One region of the Janthinobacterium kumbetense genome, then DNA from elsewhere that is predicted to be linked to it. Evidence: predicted binding sites of a transcription regulator. Region 1 holds the regulator's gene; each other region holds the start of a gene.
The links. Region 1 encodes LexA, which represses DNA repair genes until DNA is damaged. Its sites were predicted from a motif close to ACTGTATNNNNATACAGT; they were not measured.
Positions count from the first base shown of each region.

Region 2: recA (recombinase RecA) is a predicted target of LexA. The motif match lies at 2,100-2,117, and genes of this name have one in related genera.
Region 3: imuA (translesion DNA synthesis-associated protein ImuA) is a predicted target of LexA. The motif match lies at 2,481-2,498, and genes of this name have one in related genera.
Region 4: dinB (DNA polymerase IV) is a predicted target of LexA. The motif match lies at 1,829-1,846, and genes of this name have one in related genera.

Region 1 is NZ_JAMQGR010000005.1:185,987-190,197, forward strand. It holds gene NCG91_RS16385 (cystathionine gamma-synthase family protein) at 1-932, shown strand, start outside; gene NCG91_RS16390 (tetratricopeptide repeat protein) at 1,012-1,785, shown strand; gene lexA (transcriptional repressor LexA) at 1,857-2,492, opposite strand; gene rpsF (30S ribosomal protein S6) at 2,768-3,157, shown strand; gene priB (primosomal replication protein N) at 3,178-3,477, shown strand; gene rpsR (30S ribosomal protein S18) at 3,503-3,793, shown strand; gene rplI (50S ribosomal protein L9) at 3,821-4,211, shown strand, end outside.
Region 2 is NZ_JAMQGR010000004.1:85,634-89,844, reverse strand. It holds gene recX (recombination regulator RecX) at 309-764, opposite strand; gene recA (recombinase RecA) at 903-2,009, opposite strand; gene NCG91_RS14015 (response regulator) at 2,250-2,984, shown strand; gene NCG91_RS14010 (sensor histidine kinase) at 2,987-4,211, shown strand, end outside.
Region 3 is NZ_JAMQGR010000005.1:50,007-54,217, reverse strand. It holds gene NCG91_RS15835 (glutathione S-transferase N-terminal domain-containing protein) at 1-253, opposite strand, end outside; gene NCG91_RS15830 (Y-family DNA polymerase) at 333-1,820, opposite strand; gene imuA (translesion DNA synthesis-associated protein ImuA) at 1,750-2,460, opposite strand; gene NCG91_RS15820 (putative Na+/H+ antiporter) at 2,666-3,931, shown strand; gene NCG91_RS15815 (GNAT family N-acetyltransferase) at 3,998-4,211, opposite strand, start outside.
Region 4 is NZ_JAMQGR010000014.1:106,979-111,189, reverse strand. It holds gene NCG91_RS25415 (S9 family peptidase) at 1-1,709, opposite strand, end outside; gene dinB (DNA polymerase IV) at 1,891-3,075, shown strand; gene NCG91_RS25405 (recombination-associated protein RdgC) at 3,194-4,090, shown strand.

The sequences.
Region 1 (4,211 bases):
ATGTCGTGTCGTCGGCCTTTTTGTTTGGCAACACCAACAGCCTGTGGCAAACGGTGACGGGGCAGGGCATCGCCGTGTCGTTCGTCGACGCCACCGACGTGGCCAATGTGGCGGCCGCCATCACGCCGGCCACGCGGATTGTTTTCGTGGAAACTATTGCCAATCCGCGCACGCAGATCGCCGACCTGAAGAAGATCGGTGACTTGTGCCGCGAGAAGGGCATCCTGTACATCGTCGACAATACGATGACGACGCCATACCTGTTCCGTCCGAAAGCCGTGGGCGCGGGCCTGGTGGTCAATGCCTTGACGAAATCCATCGGCGGCCACGGCAATGCGCTGGGCGGCAGCTTGACGGATACGGGCGTGTTCGACTGGACGCAGTATCCGAACATTTTCGAGAATTACAAGAAGGCGGCGCCCGCGCAGTGGGGCATCGCGCAAATCCGCGCCAAGGCCTTGCGCGATTTCGGCGCGTCCCTGGGACCGGAAGCGGCGCACCATATCGCTGTCGGCGCGGAAACCATGGCCTTGCGCATGGACCGCACCTGTTCGAACGCGCTGGCGCTGGCCACCATGCTGGAGGCGGACCCGAGAGTGGCGGCCGTGCATTACCCGGGCCTGGCGTCGCACCCGCAGCACGCGCTGGCGACGGACTTGTTCCGCAGCTATGGCTCGCTGTTCAGCTTTGAATTGAAAGATGGCATCGACTGCTTCGATTTCCTTAATCGTCTCAATCTTGCCATTCCCGCCAGTAACCTTGGCGACACGCGCACCCTCGTCATTCCCGTCGCCCACACGATTTTCTATGAGATGGGTGCCGAGCGGCGCGCCAGCATGGGCATCGCCGAGTCGCTGATCCGTGTGTCGGTGGGTATCGAGGATGAGGTGGATCTGCTGGAAGACTTCAAGCACGCATTGGAAGAAGAATAAGGTTTCACTTTTTTGAGAAAAAGATTACATTTAAGTGTAATTAAAGCATATGTGTCTTTTTCTCAATCGGAGAGTGGGAATGAAAAAAATTGTATTTAGTGTTTTTTTATTGTTTTCTTGCGCTGTCTATGCTGATGACCTGACGGATGCGAATAAATTCCTGCAATCCAAGGCTTACCCGCAAGCCTTGGATTTGTACAAGAAACTGGCTCAGGCTGGGAATGCCGAGGCTCAATTTCATTTGGGCGAGATGTATTTGTATGGTGAAGGAGTGGCTGTCGATGCCGCGCAAGCCGGACAATGGTTTGGGCAGGCATCCAAGGCGGGCAACAAGAATGCCGAAGCCGCGCTTGCCCTTATGGCTAACCGTGTCGCGCGAAAAGGTGACATTGATTACTATGTCAACTCATATGCTGGCGAGGATGTTGCCTTGAGTAAGGTCAAGTGCGTTACCCCGGTGATTCCTGCATTCTCCCAAACCAAGCGTCAAATCAGAGATGTGGCCGATAGTGTTGATGCCTGGATGGCGTGCTATAACAGCTTTGTCAGTAATTTGAATGCTTCTTTGCCGCCTGGCAAAGCCATTCCTTCTGATATTGAATCGTTGATGAATGAGCAGGAATTTGAAAAGGCCAAGCTGCGCATGGATGCAGCCTATGCGCGGGTGAGTGCCGAAGGGCGTGAGCTGGCAAAAAATATCTTGGCGCAGCGCGATGAGTGGCACTCCAAAACAGAGGCGTATCTCTTGGCGGAGAATAAAAAAATTCAGACAGAAAATGAAATGAGTGAATTGAATCGCTCACGTACCGCGAACACGCCGCAATGGGTGACCAGTCCTTTGCCAAGCAAATAAGTCAGTCTTGCCGATGTGCTCAATTGGATGGGAATTAAGCGCTCGCAGGTATGCTGCAAGCGCTTTCCCTCTTAATGCCAACTGCGCATGAGTCCGACGGCCAAACCTTCCAATGCAAACTCATCTTCCGGCGACACGGTAATCACCTTGAAGTCCGGATTTTCCGGCAGCAATTCGATGACGGAACCCGTCTTCTTGTAGCGCTTGACGGTGACTTCGTCGCCGATGCGGGCCACGACGATCTGGCCATTCTTGGCGCTGTCGACTTTCTTGACGGCCAATAAATCGCCATCCATGATGCCGGCGTCGCGCATGGACCAGCCGCGCACCTTCAGCAGGAAGTCAGGCTTGGCCGAAAACAGGGCCGGATCGACGTTGTAGCTCGCTTCCAGGTTTTCCTGCGCCAGGATGGGCGAACCGGCCGCTACCCGGCCGATCAGCGGCAGCGACATCAGCAGCGCTGCCGGCACCTTCGATGGCAGCGCTTCGGCGGCGGCGCCGATCAGGCGGATGCCGCGCGAGGTGCCGGGAGAAATCTCGATCGCGCCCTTGCGGGCCAGGGCCTGCAAATGCTCTTCGGCCGCGTTGGCCGATTTGAAACCCAGTTCATTGGCGATTTCGGCACGGGTGGGAGGAAAGCCCGTGTTTTCAATCGCGTCCTTGATCAGGTTCAGGATTTGTTCTTGTCGTGCTGTCAGCTTGATCATGAGCGGTGGGTGCATACTAAAATGCTGTCTATATGAACAGTCTGTATTTTTGTACAGTATCGTTCACTATGCAAGGGGATTTCCGTGTTTTGGGCGAATTTCGCAAGAAATACTTGTCCATGGACGGAAAGCACGGTGGCGCGCGGGCTTTTCGGGCCCATGTGGAAGGAATGATTGAAACGTTTGCAAAAGGCGGTTATAATCTTCGGCTGACCTTCCCACACCCGTCTTGACGCCGGGGTGGGCGATTATCAATCCGACCTGAAGGAGTTTGCATGCGTCATTATGAAATAGTCTTTATCGTCCATCCGGACCAAAGCGAGCAAGTGCCCGCGATGATCGAACGCTACAAAGCCAGCGTAACCACCCGCGGCGGTTCGGTTCACCGCGTGGAAGATTGGGGCCGCCGTCAAATGGCTTACTCGATCCAAAAGCTGCCTAAAGCACACTACATCTGCCTGAACATCGAATGCGACAACGAGACCCTGGTCGAGTTGGAAACAGCATTCAAATTCAATGATGCCGTGTTGCGTCACCTGACCGTTAAAATGAAGAAAGCTGAAACAGCTCCTTCGCCGATGATGAAATCGGTACAACGCGAAGACGCGGCCAAAAGCCACCGCACCGAAGCACCAGCAGCCGCTCCAGCCGCAGCAGCAGCTTAATTTTTGACCAGGATCGTGCGCTGAACCAGCTACAAGTAACCGCCATCATTGCCGAGCGCGAAATATTGCGCTATACCCCGGCAGGGTTGCCGATTGTGAATGCAGTATTGCAACACAGTTCGCAGCAGATGGAAGCAGGAATTGCCCGTTTGACCGAGTTTGATGTTGCCGCGCTAGCCGCTGGCGAAATCTCCGGCCGGTTCAGCCAGGCAAGCTTGGGCGGGGTGTATCAGTTCACGGGTTTCCTGGCCAGAAAGAGCCGCAACAGCAAGAGTTTGGTGTTTCACATCATTGATTTTAGTGCAGTCAATTCTGACTAGCGCATTTTAGATACAGGAGCCTGACATGGCATTCGGTAAAAAGTTCGACAAAAATAAGCTCAAGCTTAAAGAAAAACGCAAACAGCAAAACCCGTTGTTCAAACGCAAGAAGTTCTGCCGCTTCACCGCAGCTCACGTTGAGCAAGTCGACTACAAAGACGTCGACACGCTGAAAGACTTCGTCCAAGAAAACGGCAAGATCATGCCAGCACGCCTGACCGGTACCAAAGCGCACTACCAGCGCCAAGTTGACACCGCAATCAAGCGCGCTCGCTTCCTCGCGCTGCTGCCATACACCGATCTGCACCACGCTTAATCGGTCAGATATTCCTGGAGAAGAACTATGCAAATCATTCTGTTAGAAAAAGTTGTTAACGTCGGTAACCTCGGCGAAGTCGTCAAAGTCAAAGACGGTTACGCACGTAACTTCCTGATCCCGCAACGCCTGGCACGTCGTGCTACGGCAACCGCTGTGGCTGAATTCGAAGTCAAGCGCGCCGAACTGGAAAAAGCTGCTGCCGCTAAACTGGCCGCATCGCAAGCCCAGGGCGAAAAACTGAGCGGCCTGACCGTTCAAGTTGCTCAAAAAGCTGGTGTTGATGGCCGTCTGTTCGGTTCCGTCACCAACTTCGACATCGCTGAAGCGCTGACCAAGCAAGGTTTTGCTGTTGAAAAAGCACAAATCCGTATGCCTACCGGCCCGCTGAAGATCGTTGGCGAGCACAACGTTTCGG
Region 2 (4,211 bases), on a different contig from region 1:
ACGCTGTTATCACATTCAGTGATGATAGATATGCGCACCCGGGGCCGCGAACAGCATCCAGTTGCCGCCACCGCGCCGAGATCGCACGGCGCAGGCAGCGCTCACGACGTGCAGCGCAACAATACGCCGCTGACTTGACAGGGCGATGACAGAAGCAGAATCCTGCAAAGAAAACATGGACAAACAGCAAGGCCGGCTGGCCCGCGCACGCAAGCAAGGCATCGTGCGGACTGTTGTAGATGGAACACAGCGCGGCCAGAGCGGGCCGGCCGGCACGGCACGAAAGCTCGCAGAAGCGCGCCAGCCGCCTAGTCGTCCTCGGGCTCCCGCCCCTTCAAGGCCGCTTGTACGGCGCGCTGGGAAAAGCCGCGCTGCATCAGGAAGCGCATCTGCTTGTTGCGCTGCTCGGCATCCTGCGCCACTGCACCAAATTTGCGGCGCCACACTTCGCAGGCGCGCGCCACTTCCCCTTCGGCCAGGCCCGCCTTGAGTTCCTGCAACGCCTCGCCCCCAATGCCATGGCTTTGCAATTCCGCCATGATGCGGCTATTGCCAAAGCGGGCCGAGCGGCGATGGATCAGCGACTCGGAAAAACGCTCCTGCGACAGCCAGTTGGCTTGCTCCAGGCTGTCGAGCAAGGCTTCCACATCGTCGCCCTCCTGCGCATGGCGCTGCAGCTTGCGCCGCAATTCCATGCGGCTATGTTCGCGCATCGACAGAAAGCGTAGCGCCCTGCCCTTCAGGCTTAGTTGTACCCCTGCCATACCCGTATCCCATCTTTACCACACCGGACTGTAAACACAATTGCCGCCAGGCGCACAGGCGCAGGGCGGCAATCATTGTAGAACTTTTTTGTGCGGCAAGCTGCCGCCGGCGGGCCAGGCGGGCCCCGCCACTGTCGCTTACTCGGCGGCCTTGGCTTCCGCAGCCTTGGCAGCCTTGTCGGCAGCTTTATCCGCTTTTTCCGGCTTTTCAGCAGCCAGCGGCGGCAGTTCGCGCACGCCCAGCGAAGCGCGGACCTTGTTTTCGATCTCGCGGGCCAGCGCCGGACGCTCTTGCAGGAAGGCGCGGGCGTTGTCCTTGCCCTGGCCGATGCGTTCGCCGTTGTAGCTGTACCACGAACCGGATTTTTCCACGATCTTGGCATCCGAACCCAGGTCCAGGATTTCGCCTTCGCGCGAGGTGCCGGCGCCGTACAGGATGTCGAAGTGCGCTTCCTTGAACGGCGGCGCGATCTTGTTCTTGACAACCTTGACCTTGGTTTCGTTGCCGATCACTTCATCGCCGGACTTGATCGAGCCGGTACGGCGAATATCCAGGCGCACGGAGGCGTAGAATTTCAGTGCATTGCCGCCGGTGGTCGTTTCCGGGCTGCCGAACATCACGCCGATCTTCATGCGGATCTGGTTGATGAAGATGACCAGGGTATTCGTGCGGTTGATGGAGCCGGTCAGCTTGCGCAGGGCTTGCGACATCAAACGGGCTTGCAAGCCTGGCAGGGAATCACCCATGTCGCCTTCGATCTCGGCGCGTGGCGTCAGTGCGGCCACGGAGTCGATGACGACGAGGTCGACGCTGCCCGAACGCACGAGGGCGTCGCAGATTTCCAGCGCCTGCTCGCCCGTATCCGGTTGCGAGATCAGTAATTCATGCAGGTTCACGCCCAGCTTTTGCGCGTAACCGACGTCGAGCGCGTGCTCGGCATCGATAAAGGCGCAGGTGCCGCCCAGTTTTTGCATTTCAGCAATGGTTTGCAGGGTCAGGGTGGTTTTACCCGACGATTCCGGACCGTAGATTTCCACCACGCGGCCGCGCGGCAAGCCGCCCACGCCCAGCGCGATATCGAGGCCGAGCGAACCGGTCGACACGACTTGCACTTCTTCGATCGGTGCGCTGGCATCCATGCGCATGACCGAACCTTTGCCAAACTGCTTCTCGATCTGCGCCAGTGCGGCGGCGAGCGCCTTGGCTTTTTCCGATGCGGGTACTACAGCTTTTTTATCGTCCATATGTTCTTTCAGCCGTTCTACAGTCGACGATTCACGTGAATCGGTCGGCCTGCGATAGCGCCAGTGGGTTAAATTCTTTACACAGACAGTACTGTATAAAAAAACAGTGATCAATGCAAGCGGAACGTGGATTTGTTTTGAAACAGATCAATACAACCCTGTTTTTCACAAAAATTCGCCACCTTGCGGAAAATGAAACACAATACAAGCTTCTACCGTCGCAAGCATAGGAAGTGCACCATGCGTATTTTACTTGCCGAAGATGACAGCGTGCTGGCCGATGGCCTGACCCGCTCGCTGCGCCAGTCCGGTTATGCGATCGATTACGTCAAGACCGGGCAAGAGGCCGATACGGCCCTGTCCACCCAGGAATTCGACTTGCTGATCCTCGACCTGGGCTTGCCCAAGATGTCCGGGCTGGAAGTGCTGCGCCGCCTGCGCGCGCGCGCCTCGCTGCTGCCCGTGCTGATCCTGACGGCCGCCGATTCCATCGAGCAACGCGTGAATGGCCTCGACCTCGGTGCCGACGATTATATGGCCAAGCCGTTCGCCTTGTCGGAACTGGAGGCAAGAGTGCGCGCCCTGACCCGCCGCGGCGCCGGCGGCGGCGCCACCATCATCAAGCACGGCCCCCTCAGCTACGACCAGGTGGGGCGCAGCGCCTACATCAACGACCAGATGCTCGACCTGTCGGCGCGCGAACTGGGCTTGCTGGAAATCCTGCTGGGCCGCACGGGCCGCCTCGTTTCAAAAGAGCAACTGGTCGACCACCTGTGCGAATGGGGCGAGGAAGTGTCGAACAACGCCATCGAAGTGTATGTCCACCGCTTGCGCAAGAAGATCGAAGTGGGCGGCGTGCGCATCGCCACCGTGCGCGGCCTCGGATACTGCCTGGAAAAATACTCGGAAGCGGCGCGCCTGAACGCCGAAGCGGGCGAATCGGCAAGCCCGGCCAGCGGATCCGCCAGCAAGTGAAGGTGCGCGAGGCGCCGGTGGACGAGGCGGACGACGACGACTGGTTCGAGCCGCCCACCACGGAGCAGGATGACACCATCGAGCATTCGCTGTTCGGCGAAATCCTCGACTGGATGCTGGCGCCCTTGCTGCTGCTGTGGCCGATGAGCATCGCCATCACCTATCTGGTGGCCAAGAGCATCGCCAATCAACCGTTCGACCATGCGCTGGAAGACAGCGTGACGGTGCTGACGCAACAGGTCAAGCAAGCCGATGGCGCGATGCTGCGCCACGTGCCGGACAAAAACGGCAAGGGCCGCGACTTCCTGCGCGGCGACGATGTCGACACCCTGTATTACCTGGTGGTGGGCTCGCGCGGCGAATACCTGAACGGCGACCGCGATCTGCCGCCGCCGCAAGACCCCGACAAATACCGCAGCGGCATGGTGCTGTTTCGCAACGACACCATCCACGGCACGCCCGTGCGCGTGGCGTTCAGCTATCTCGACATTCCTTCCGGCAACGACGATGAACCCAGCCGCGCGCTGGTGCAAGTGGCGGAAACCCTGGAAAAGCGCGCCCAGCTGGCCAATGAAATCATCAAGGGCGTGATTTTGCCGCAGTTCATCATCCTGCCCGTGATCCTGGCCCTGGTCTGGTTTGCCCTGGCGCGCGGCCTGTCGCCGCTGGCGCAATTGCAGGAACGCATACGCGCCCGCCCACCCGACGATTTATCGCCCATCGAATCGGGCCAGGTGCCCGAAGAAATCACGCCGCTGGTCGGTTCGCTCAACGAGATGCTGGCGCGGCTGTCGCTGTCGATCGACATGCAGAAGCGCTTCATCGCCGATGCCGCGCACCAGATGAAGACGCCGCTCGCCGGCATGCGCATGCAATCCGAGCTGGCCCTGCGCCAGACCGACCACGACGAAATCCACCGCTCGCTGCTGCAACTGGCGAAAAGTTCGGAAGCGGCCACGCGCCTGGTGAACCAGTTGCTGGCCCTGGCGCGCGCGGAAAACCAGCCGCAGGCGGGCACGGCGTTCGAGCCGATCGAGCTGAGCGAACTGGCGCGCGGCGTGGTGCAAGACTGGGTGCAAGCCTCGTTTGCCCAGCATATCGACCTGGGCTTCGAGCAGCCCGCGTATTCGATCTTGATCTCCGGCAATGCCATGATGCTGCGCGAACTGCTGAGCAACCTGATCGACAATGCCTTGCGCTACACGCCGGCTGGCGGCAGCGTCACGG
Region 3 (4,211 bases), 140 kb from region 1:
GCGGCTTGCCATCGGGACCGTCCGGGTCGAGGATGGCGGGAATCTTGTTGTTCGGATTGAGGGACAGGAAGGCGGGCGACAGCTGGTCGTTTTGCTCGAAGCTGACCAGGTGCGGCTCGTACGCCAGGCCCAGCTCTTCCAGCAGGATGGAGACCTTGATGCCGTTCGGCGTCGGCAGCGAGTACAGCTGCAAGCGCTCGGGATGCCGGGCAGGCCATTTTTGGGTGATGGGGAAGTCGGAGAGTTGGGACATGAAAATCCTTTTGAGGTGTATGACGTGGCACAAGCAGGCAAGTATAGCCAAGCATGACAGTTTCAGCAGGACAACGCATTCAGCCAAACAAACCATGCAAAAACCAGCGCGGCGCGGCATCTTCTCCGCTGCCGGCGATGCGTTCGCGGTAGACCCAGTAATGGGCGTGATCGAGTCCTTCGGCAATGAAATAATCGCGCGCCTGCGACTGCCCCCACCAGCCCGCTTCAATGCGTTCGGCGACGGACACCATTTTCAACGGCGAGCCATAAAACGGCCGGTGTTCGCGCATCAGGAGGGCGATGGGCTGTGCCAGCAGCCAGCCGGGACGGGGCATGCCGGACAAGCCGGGCGGCAAGTCCGGCTGCGCGTTTTGTGCGCCTGGCCTGGCCGGCAGCGGCAGCCACTGGTTGGCCGCCTCGGGCCGGTAATCGGCGCGCGGCGCCGCCTGCAAGACATTCTCGGCGCCCAGGCGCGCCACCAGCAATTCCAGCAAGCGCTGGCGCTCCTGCGGCGTGCCGCCCGGCTCGGGGAACAGTGTGTCGCTGGGCGGCGCCATCGGCTGCACCTGCAGCGCTTCCAGGGTGAGGCCGATCACGGGCGCGTCCAGCACCAGCTGCGCCAGGCGTTCCTTGAGCAAGCGCAATAAATGCTCGGCGCGCCAGACGGCCTCGCCCAGGGCCAGGTCGATGACGGTGGGCGGGCGCGCCACCCTGCCCCGCTCGTGCGCCAGCAGCAATTGGATGCGTTCGACGGCGAATTGCCGCGCGCACAACCAGCCCGTCATTTGCTGCAGCAGACGGCGCGCGCCGAACAGCAGCGCTTCCGCGTGCTCCACGCGGTCGAACAGTTCCAGGCTGGCGCAAAACGTGGGCGGCGCTTCGAGCCACAGGTACAGTTCCGTGCCGTGGCCATGCGCATCGTCGAGCATGTCGAGCAAGGCCCCGCCGCAGCGGCGCTGCAAGCCGGGCCGCGGCAAGTGGCGCAACTGTCCCAGGGTGCGGCAGCCGATGCCGTCCAGCCATTCCAGCCAGGGGCGCGCGGGCGGCAGCAAGGCGCATGGCAAGCGGTCGAGACGGCGCACCAGGCTCTCCATGCCCAGCACGCGGCCCCGGCGCGTCCCGGCGCGCGCCAGCAGCCAGGCGCCGCGCGCCGTGGGGGCGCACGACAGCTGGGCCGTATAGCCCAGCGCGCGCAAGCTGGCCGCAATCTGCCGGCACAGGGCGCGCACGCCGCCGAACAGGCGCAGGCTGGCGCCCGCATCGACGAGCAGGGTCGCTTCCTCGCCCTGCGCCACCAGCGGCGAATATTGCAGCAGCGCCAGCGCCACCGCTTGCAGCGCCTGCGCCTCCCGTTCCAAAGAGCGCTCGTGCAGGCGCGCCTGCGGCGCCAGCATCAGCGCGCCCGCGCGGCGCATGCCCGGCCGGATGCCCGCCGCCCGCGCCAGCGGCGACACGGCCATCACTTGCTCCTGCTCCAGCACCACGCCGAGAAGGTCAGCCGACCAGCGCGGGCAAAACACTTCGAGCGGGAGCCGGGGCAGGTACAGGCCGATCCAGAGTCGCATGGCGTAGCAGTAATGAAGGAGGTTGCAGGGGCAGGAACAGGGGCGCGTCGCGCTGCGGTCCCCGGCGCTTGATGAAGCCGATCTCGATGCCGCCGGCGGCCGGGCGCACGGACAGGCGCAGCGGCGCCGGCGACGCATGCTGCGCGCCATGCAAGGGGCGCAGCATGCAGAACAGGGTGTTGCCGGACTGCGCGGCCAGGTGCAGGCGGCGCAGGCTGTCGGCGCGCACGTGCGGCTGCCAGAACAGCAAGGCGCCGCACGTGCCGCTGCGCAAGATGTTTTCCGCCGCCCACAGGGCATCCTTGCTGCCGGCACTCTTGAGCCACAGCAGTTGCGACGGGGCCAGCCCCTGCGCGGCCAGGGCCAGCGCCTGCGGCGGGTGGGGCGGCTGCAGCAGCACGATGGGCAAGCCCGGCAGCTGCGCCAGCGCGGGCGCCAGCAGCCGCACTTCGCCGCTGCCCGGCTGCTGCACCAGCAGATCGATGAGGCTGCCGCAGGGCCAGCCGCCGCCGGGCAGTTGCGCGGACAGGGCGGCAAAGCCCGTGTCCAGGCAGCGCGTGGCGCCCTGCCCCAGCTGCGATGCGCGCCACAAGGACGGGTGCAAGGCTTCCGGCGAGGCCATCAATTGGGAATGTTGCATAATTGAATATGAAGATAAATACTGTATTTATATACAGTACTATCCAGTCCCCCTTTTGGCAAGGCATATCTGCGCATCCCCATCCGGGGGCCGTCCCGCGACGTCCGAAAAACACCGTTTTTCACATCGATTGCTGTACCATAAGCACTCTCCTTACCGCTCGGCAATGCACCGGGCGGCTTCCTCCGTCCATAAGGAAACGCATTTGACCACCATCCAACTCATCAGCGCCATCGTCTTCGGCTTCGCGCTCATCCACACCTTCGCCGCCAAGTCGTTTGAAACATTATCGCGGCGCCATCCCCGCCATGCGGGCTTGCTGCACTTGCTGGGCGAAGTGGAAGTCGTGTTCGGCTTCTGGGCTTTCATTTTGATCATCATCATGGCCTTTGTCTCGGGCGGCGATGCGGCCATCGAGTATGCCGAGTCGCGCCATTACACGGAGCCGCTGTTCGTCTTTGTCGTCATGGTCGTGGCCGCCTCACGCCCCGTGCTCGACGCCGTGCAGCGCCTGTTGAAGGGCGTGGCGCGCGTGATGCCACTGCGCACGGAACTGGCCCTCGTCTGGCTGGGCCTGGCGCTCGTGCCCCTGACGGGCTCCCTGATCACGGAACCGGCCGCCATGACCCTGGCCGCGCTGATGCTGGCGCCGCAAATCTTCCGCCCGGGCATCCCTGAATGGCTGAAATACGGTGCGCTAGGCGTGCTCTTCGTCAACGTTTCCATCGGCGGCACCCTCACCTCGTACGCGGCGCCGCCCGTGCTGATGGTGGCCACCACGTGGAACTGGGACAGCGCCTACATGGCCACCCACTTCGGCTGGAAGGCCGCCATCGCCGTGCTGGTCAACGCCACGGGCGTGAGCATATTGCTGCGCAAATATCTGCACAGCAACACCTCCGACATCAAGCCGAAGGCCGGTGAAGTGGAAGCGCCGAAAGTGCCGCTGGCCGTCAGCCTGGTGCACATGATCGTGCTGGCCGGCGTCGTCACCCTGGCGCACCATCCGGTCCTGTTCATCGGCCTGTTCCTGTTCTTCCTCGGCTTCGTGCAGGCGTATGAGCGCTATCAAAGCCCGCTGATCCTCAAGGAAGGCTTGCTGGTCGGCTTCTTCCTGGGCGGCCTGGTGGTGCTGGGCGGCATGCAGCAATGGTGGCTGCAGCCCATCGTTTCGAGCCTGAAACCGCTGGCCCTGTTCTTCGGCGCCCTGGGCTTGACGGCGATTACCGACAATGCGGCCCTCACCTACCTCGGTTCGCTGATCGTCGGCATGACGGACGAAGCGAAATACATGCTGATGGCGGGCGCCGTGGCCGGCGGCGGCCTGACCGTCATCGCCAATGCGCCGAACCCGGCCGGCGTGGCCCTGCTGCGCCGCGGCTTCAAGGATGAATCGATCGGCGCCGTCGGCCTGCTGGCGGGCGCCCTGCTGCCGACGGCCGTGGCGGGCCTGGCCTTCCTGGCCCTGTAAGACACTACACGGGGCGGCTGCCGGCCGCCCCTGTTCTCCCTCGTTTTCCCTCCTCAGTTACCTTCCTCAGTTTCCTTCATACACAAGGAAATGCAGCCGGTCATAGAACAGGCTGTAGGCATAGTCGAACGTGCCCACGCTGCGAAAACCCTTGTGCAGATACACTTGCAGCGCTTCGCTCTTTTCCCACACCGTCAAGGTGATGCGCGCGCAGCCCTTGCGGCTGGACAGGTCGCGGATTTCGTGGAACATCTGCCTGAATAAACCCTGGCCCCGGTAT
Region 4 (4,211 bases), on a different contig from region 1:
ATGAGGCGGTTCGGGCTGGTCCATTTTTCGCGCACCAGGTAGTCGGCGCTGTCGATGAAGTCATTGAAGGTGTTTTTCTTCTTCATCAACATGCCGTCTTCATGCCAGGCTTCGCCCATGTCGGTGCCGCCGCGGATATGCGCTTGCGCATAGATGACACCCCGTTCCAGCAGGCTGATGCGGCTGATGGAAAAAGTGGCTTCCGTGGAAATACCGTAGGAGCCGTACGAGTACAGCAGCAGCGGCGCTGAACCGTCGAGCTTGACGCCTTTCTTGTAGACGACCCACAGCGGCACTTGCACGCCATCGCGCGCCTTCACCCACAAGCGCTGCGTGGTGTAGCGGCTGCTGTCGAAGCCGCCGACGATTTCCTGCTGCTTCAGCACCGTGCGCTTGCCGTCCTGCATGCTGACGTCGATGACGGTGGGCGGCGTGACGGGCGACTGGTAGGACATGCGAAATTGCGTGGCGGAAAACTCCGGCGTGCCGGCCGCCGTGGCCAGGTAGACGGGGTCGTCGAATTGCACTGCCTTCCAGTTCTTTTGCGCAAAATCAAAGATGCGGGCGCGGTTCAGGGCGCGTGCCTTTTCCATCACCACCAGGTAACCCTGGAAGACGTCGATGGACTGGATCACGGCATCCTTGTTATGCGGCACGACGGGCTTCCAGTTCTTCGGCTGCGGCGCAGACAGCGGCGCGCTGACGACACGGAAATTCTTCGCCCCCTTGTTGGTCAGAATATACAACTGGCCGTCGCGGTGCTCGATGCCGTAGCGGTGGCCTTTTTCACGTTTCAGCACGGATTGGAACGTGCCTTGCGGCTTGCTCGTTGGCAGCAGCAGCACTTCGCTCGTGTCCGTGCTGCCCGAGGTGAGCACGAAGAATTGCTTGTCGCGCGTGCGGCCCACGTTGATGGCGAACTGCTCCACAGGCTCGTGGTAGACCTGTTGCGGCGCACCGCCCAGGGCCAGGCGGAACAAGCGGTCCGAGCGCTTGGTGGTGGCATCTTCCTGCGCCAGCATCAGGGTGGCGTTATCCGCCGCCCAGGCCAGCGATGTCACGCGCGGCATGCTGTCGCCCAGCAACTTGCCCGTTTTCAAATCCTTGACGTGCAGCTCGTACTGGCGGAAACCCGTCGTGTCGGTGGTGTAGGCCAGCAACTGTTCATTCGGGCTGATGCTGAAGGCGCGCACGGCAAAGAATTTGTGGCCTTCGGCCAATTGATTCTGGTCCAGCAAGACTTCCTCTGCCGCCTGCGCATCATAGGCGCCGCTGGCGCCGACGGGGCGGCGGCAGTGAATCGGATATTGCTTGCCCGCTTCCATGCGCGTGTAATAGTAGAAATTGCCCTGGCGCGCAGGCACGGACAAGTCCACTTCCTGCATGCGTCCCTTGACTTCCGCCGTTACCTTGTCGGCCAGCGGCTGGATCGGCGCCGTGACGGCGGCCGTGTAGGCGTTTTCCGCATTCAGGTAGTCGATCACGGCAGGATCGGCTTTCTTTTGCAGCCAGCGGTAGTCGTCCGTCACGACCGTGCCGTGGCGCGTTTCTTGCCAGGCTGTCTTGGCGGCGACGGGTGCGACGGCCGTGGCGATGGTGGTGGTGGTGTCGGCTGCCAGCGCGGATGGCGCCAGCGTGGACAGTAGCAGGGCCGGCAGGATGGATGACCAGACGGACCGGCGACGCAAGGCATGATGTGCTGTAGACAAGGCAACTCCTTTGAATAGTTGTGTCAGGATTGTAATCTTGCTATTGGGAAAAGCAACCGCTGATCGTCGCCATCGGGTCCCGTGCGTTTCAACTTGCATCCCGGCCCATTTCCGGTAATACTGTATGCATGCACAGTATCTTGCCGCAATGAAGGCAAGCCGATCCGCCGCGAGGTGTTTTTTGATTCCATCTGCCCCCACACTTGCCGAAGCACCCGCCGCGCGCCGCTGGATCGCCCACCTGGACATGGATGCCTTCTTCGCGTCCGTGGAACTGTTGAAATATCCGGAATTGCGCGGCGAAGCCGTCGTCATCGGCGGCGGGCGCCTGCAGCAGCCCGTGCTGCAGATTGACGGCACGCGGCAATTTGCGCGCATGCGCGACTACGTGGGGCGCGGCGTCGTCACCACGTCGACCTACGCGGCGCGCGCGTTTGGCGTGTTTTCCGCCATGGGCATCATGAAGGCGGCCAGGCTGGCGCCCGACAGCATCCTGCTGCCGGCCGATTTCGAGGCCTACCGCGAGTATTCGGCCCGCTTCAAGCAAGCCGTGGCCCAGTTGTGCCCCATCATCCAGAACGTGGGCATCGATGAAATCTATGTCGACCTGACGGAACACGGCGCGCAGGCGCCGGCCATGGCGGCGCGCCTGAAGGCGGCCGTGTTCGAGGCGACGGGCCTGTCGTGCTCGATTGGCCTGGCGCCCAACAAATTGCTGGCGAAAATCTGTTCCGACCTGGAAAAACCCGACGGGCTCACCATTTTGTCGCCCGAGGATATCGCCACGCGCGTGTGGCCCTTGCCGGCGAAAAAGATCAACGGCATCGGCCCGAAGGCGACGGCCAAGCTGGAAGCCCTGGGCATCATCACCATCGGCGAGCTGGCGCAGGCCGACCTGGCCATGCTGCGCACGCAGTTTGGCGACCTGTACACGGGCTGGCTGCGCCAGGCGGCGCTGGGCATCGACGAGCGGCCCGTGCAGACGAGCCGGGAAACCAAGTCCGTCAGCCGCGAAACGACGTTCGAGCGCGACTTGCAGGTGGTGCGCGACCGCGCCACGCTGTCGGAAAAGCTGGAAAGCCTGTGCACGCGGGTGGCGGGCGACCTGGATAAACAGTCGCTGGCGGGGCGTACGGTGGGCATCAAGCTGCGTTTCGAGGATTTCAGCACCGTCACGCGCGACATCACCTTGCCCAGCGCCACGGCGGACGCCGCCGCCATCCTGCGGGCCAGCCGCGATTGCTTGCGGCGCGTGCCATTTGAAAAGAAAATCCGCCTGCTGGGCGTGCGCATCTCGACCTTGTCCGATCCGGCCATCGTGATGCGGCAGGCGCCGGCCCAGGCGGAGCTGTTTCCCGCCCTGTAGCGGCATTCCCCACGCATCAACAACACCGCGCCAGTCCGCGCTTTTGACGGCATTCCCGTGTCGAAAGTGTAGAATGGCGTTCCCCTGGCACTACTGAAACAAACGGAAGACAAAAACTATGTGGTTCAAGAATCTTCAGATTTACCGCCTGCCCGCACCATGGGCCTATACGCCAGAACAACTGGAAGAGGCCTTGTCCTCGAACAAATTTACGCCGGCGACCAGCATGGATCTGATGCGCCAGGGCTGGGATACGCCACGCCCGAACGGCGGCCTGGTCCACGTGGTCAACAAGCAGATGCTGATCTTGCTGGGCACGGAAAAGAAACTGTTGCCAGCCACCGTCATCAACCAGGTGGCCAAGGCCCGCGCTGCCGAGATGGAAGAAGCGCAAGGCTTTGCACCAGGCAAGAAAGCCATGAAGGAATTGAAGGAACGCGTGGCCGACGAGTTGCTGCCGCGCGCCTTCAGCATCCGCAGCAATGTCTGGACGTGGATCGACCCCGTCAATGGCTGGCTGGTGGTCGATGCCGCCAGCCCGGCAAAGGCCGATGAAGTCATCAAGCTGCTGCTCAAGGCCGTGGATAAATTGCCGCTGGAAAGCCTGCGCGTGCAGCGCTCGCCCGTGGCGGTGATGACGGAATGGCTGCAGGCGGACGATGCGCCGGCCGGCTTCACGGTCGACATGGATACGGAATTGCGCGCCACGGGCGAGAGCAAGGCCACCGTGCGCTACGTGCGCCACACCCTGGAAGCGGACGACGTGCGCCGCCACATCGCGGCCGGCAAGCAGTGCACGCGCCTGGCCATGACGTGGAACGACAAGATTTCGTTCGTGCTGACGGAATCGCTGGCCATCAAGAGCGTCAAGCCGCTGGACGTGATCAAGGAAACGGAATCGAGCACGAAGAACGACGAAGAGCGTTTCGACGGCGACGTGATGCTGATGACGGGCGAGTTGAGCAAGCTGATGGCCGACGTGGTCGAAGCCCTGGGCGGCGAAGCGACTGCATAAGCGCAGCCATGCCGGTACGAAAAAGGAGCTGCGGCTCCTTTTTTTTCGCCTGTGGATTGCGAAAAGATAAAAAAAAGCGCCTTGCACGGTGAAGTGTAAGGCGCTTTCGGACAAGCTAATT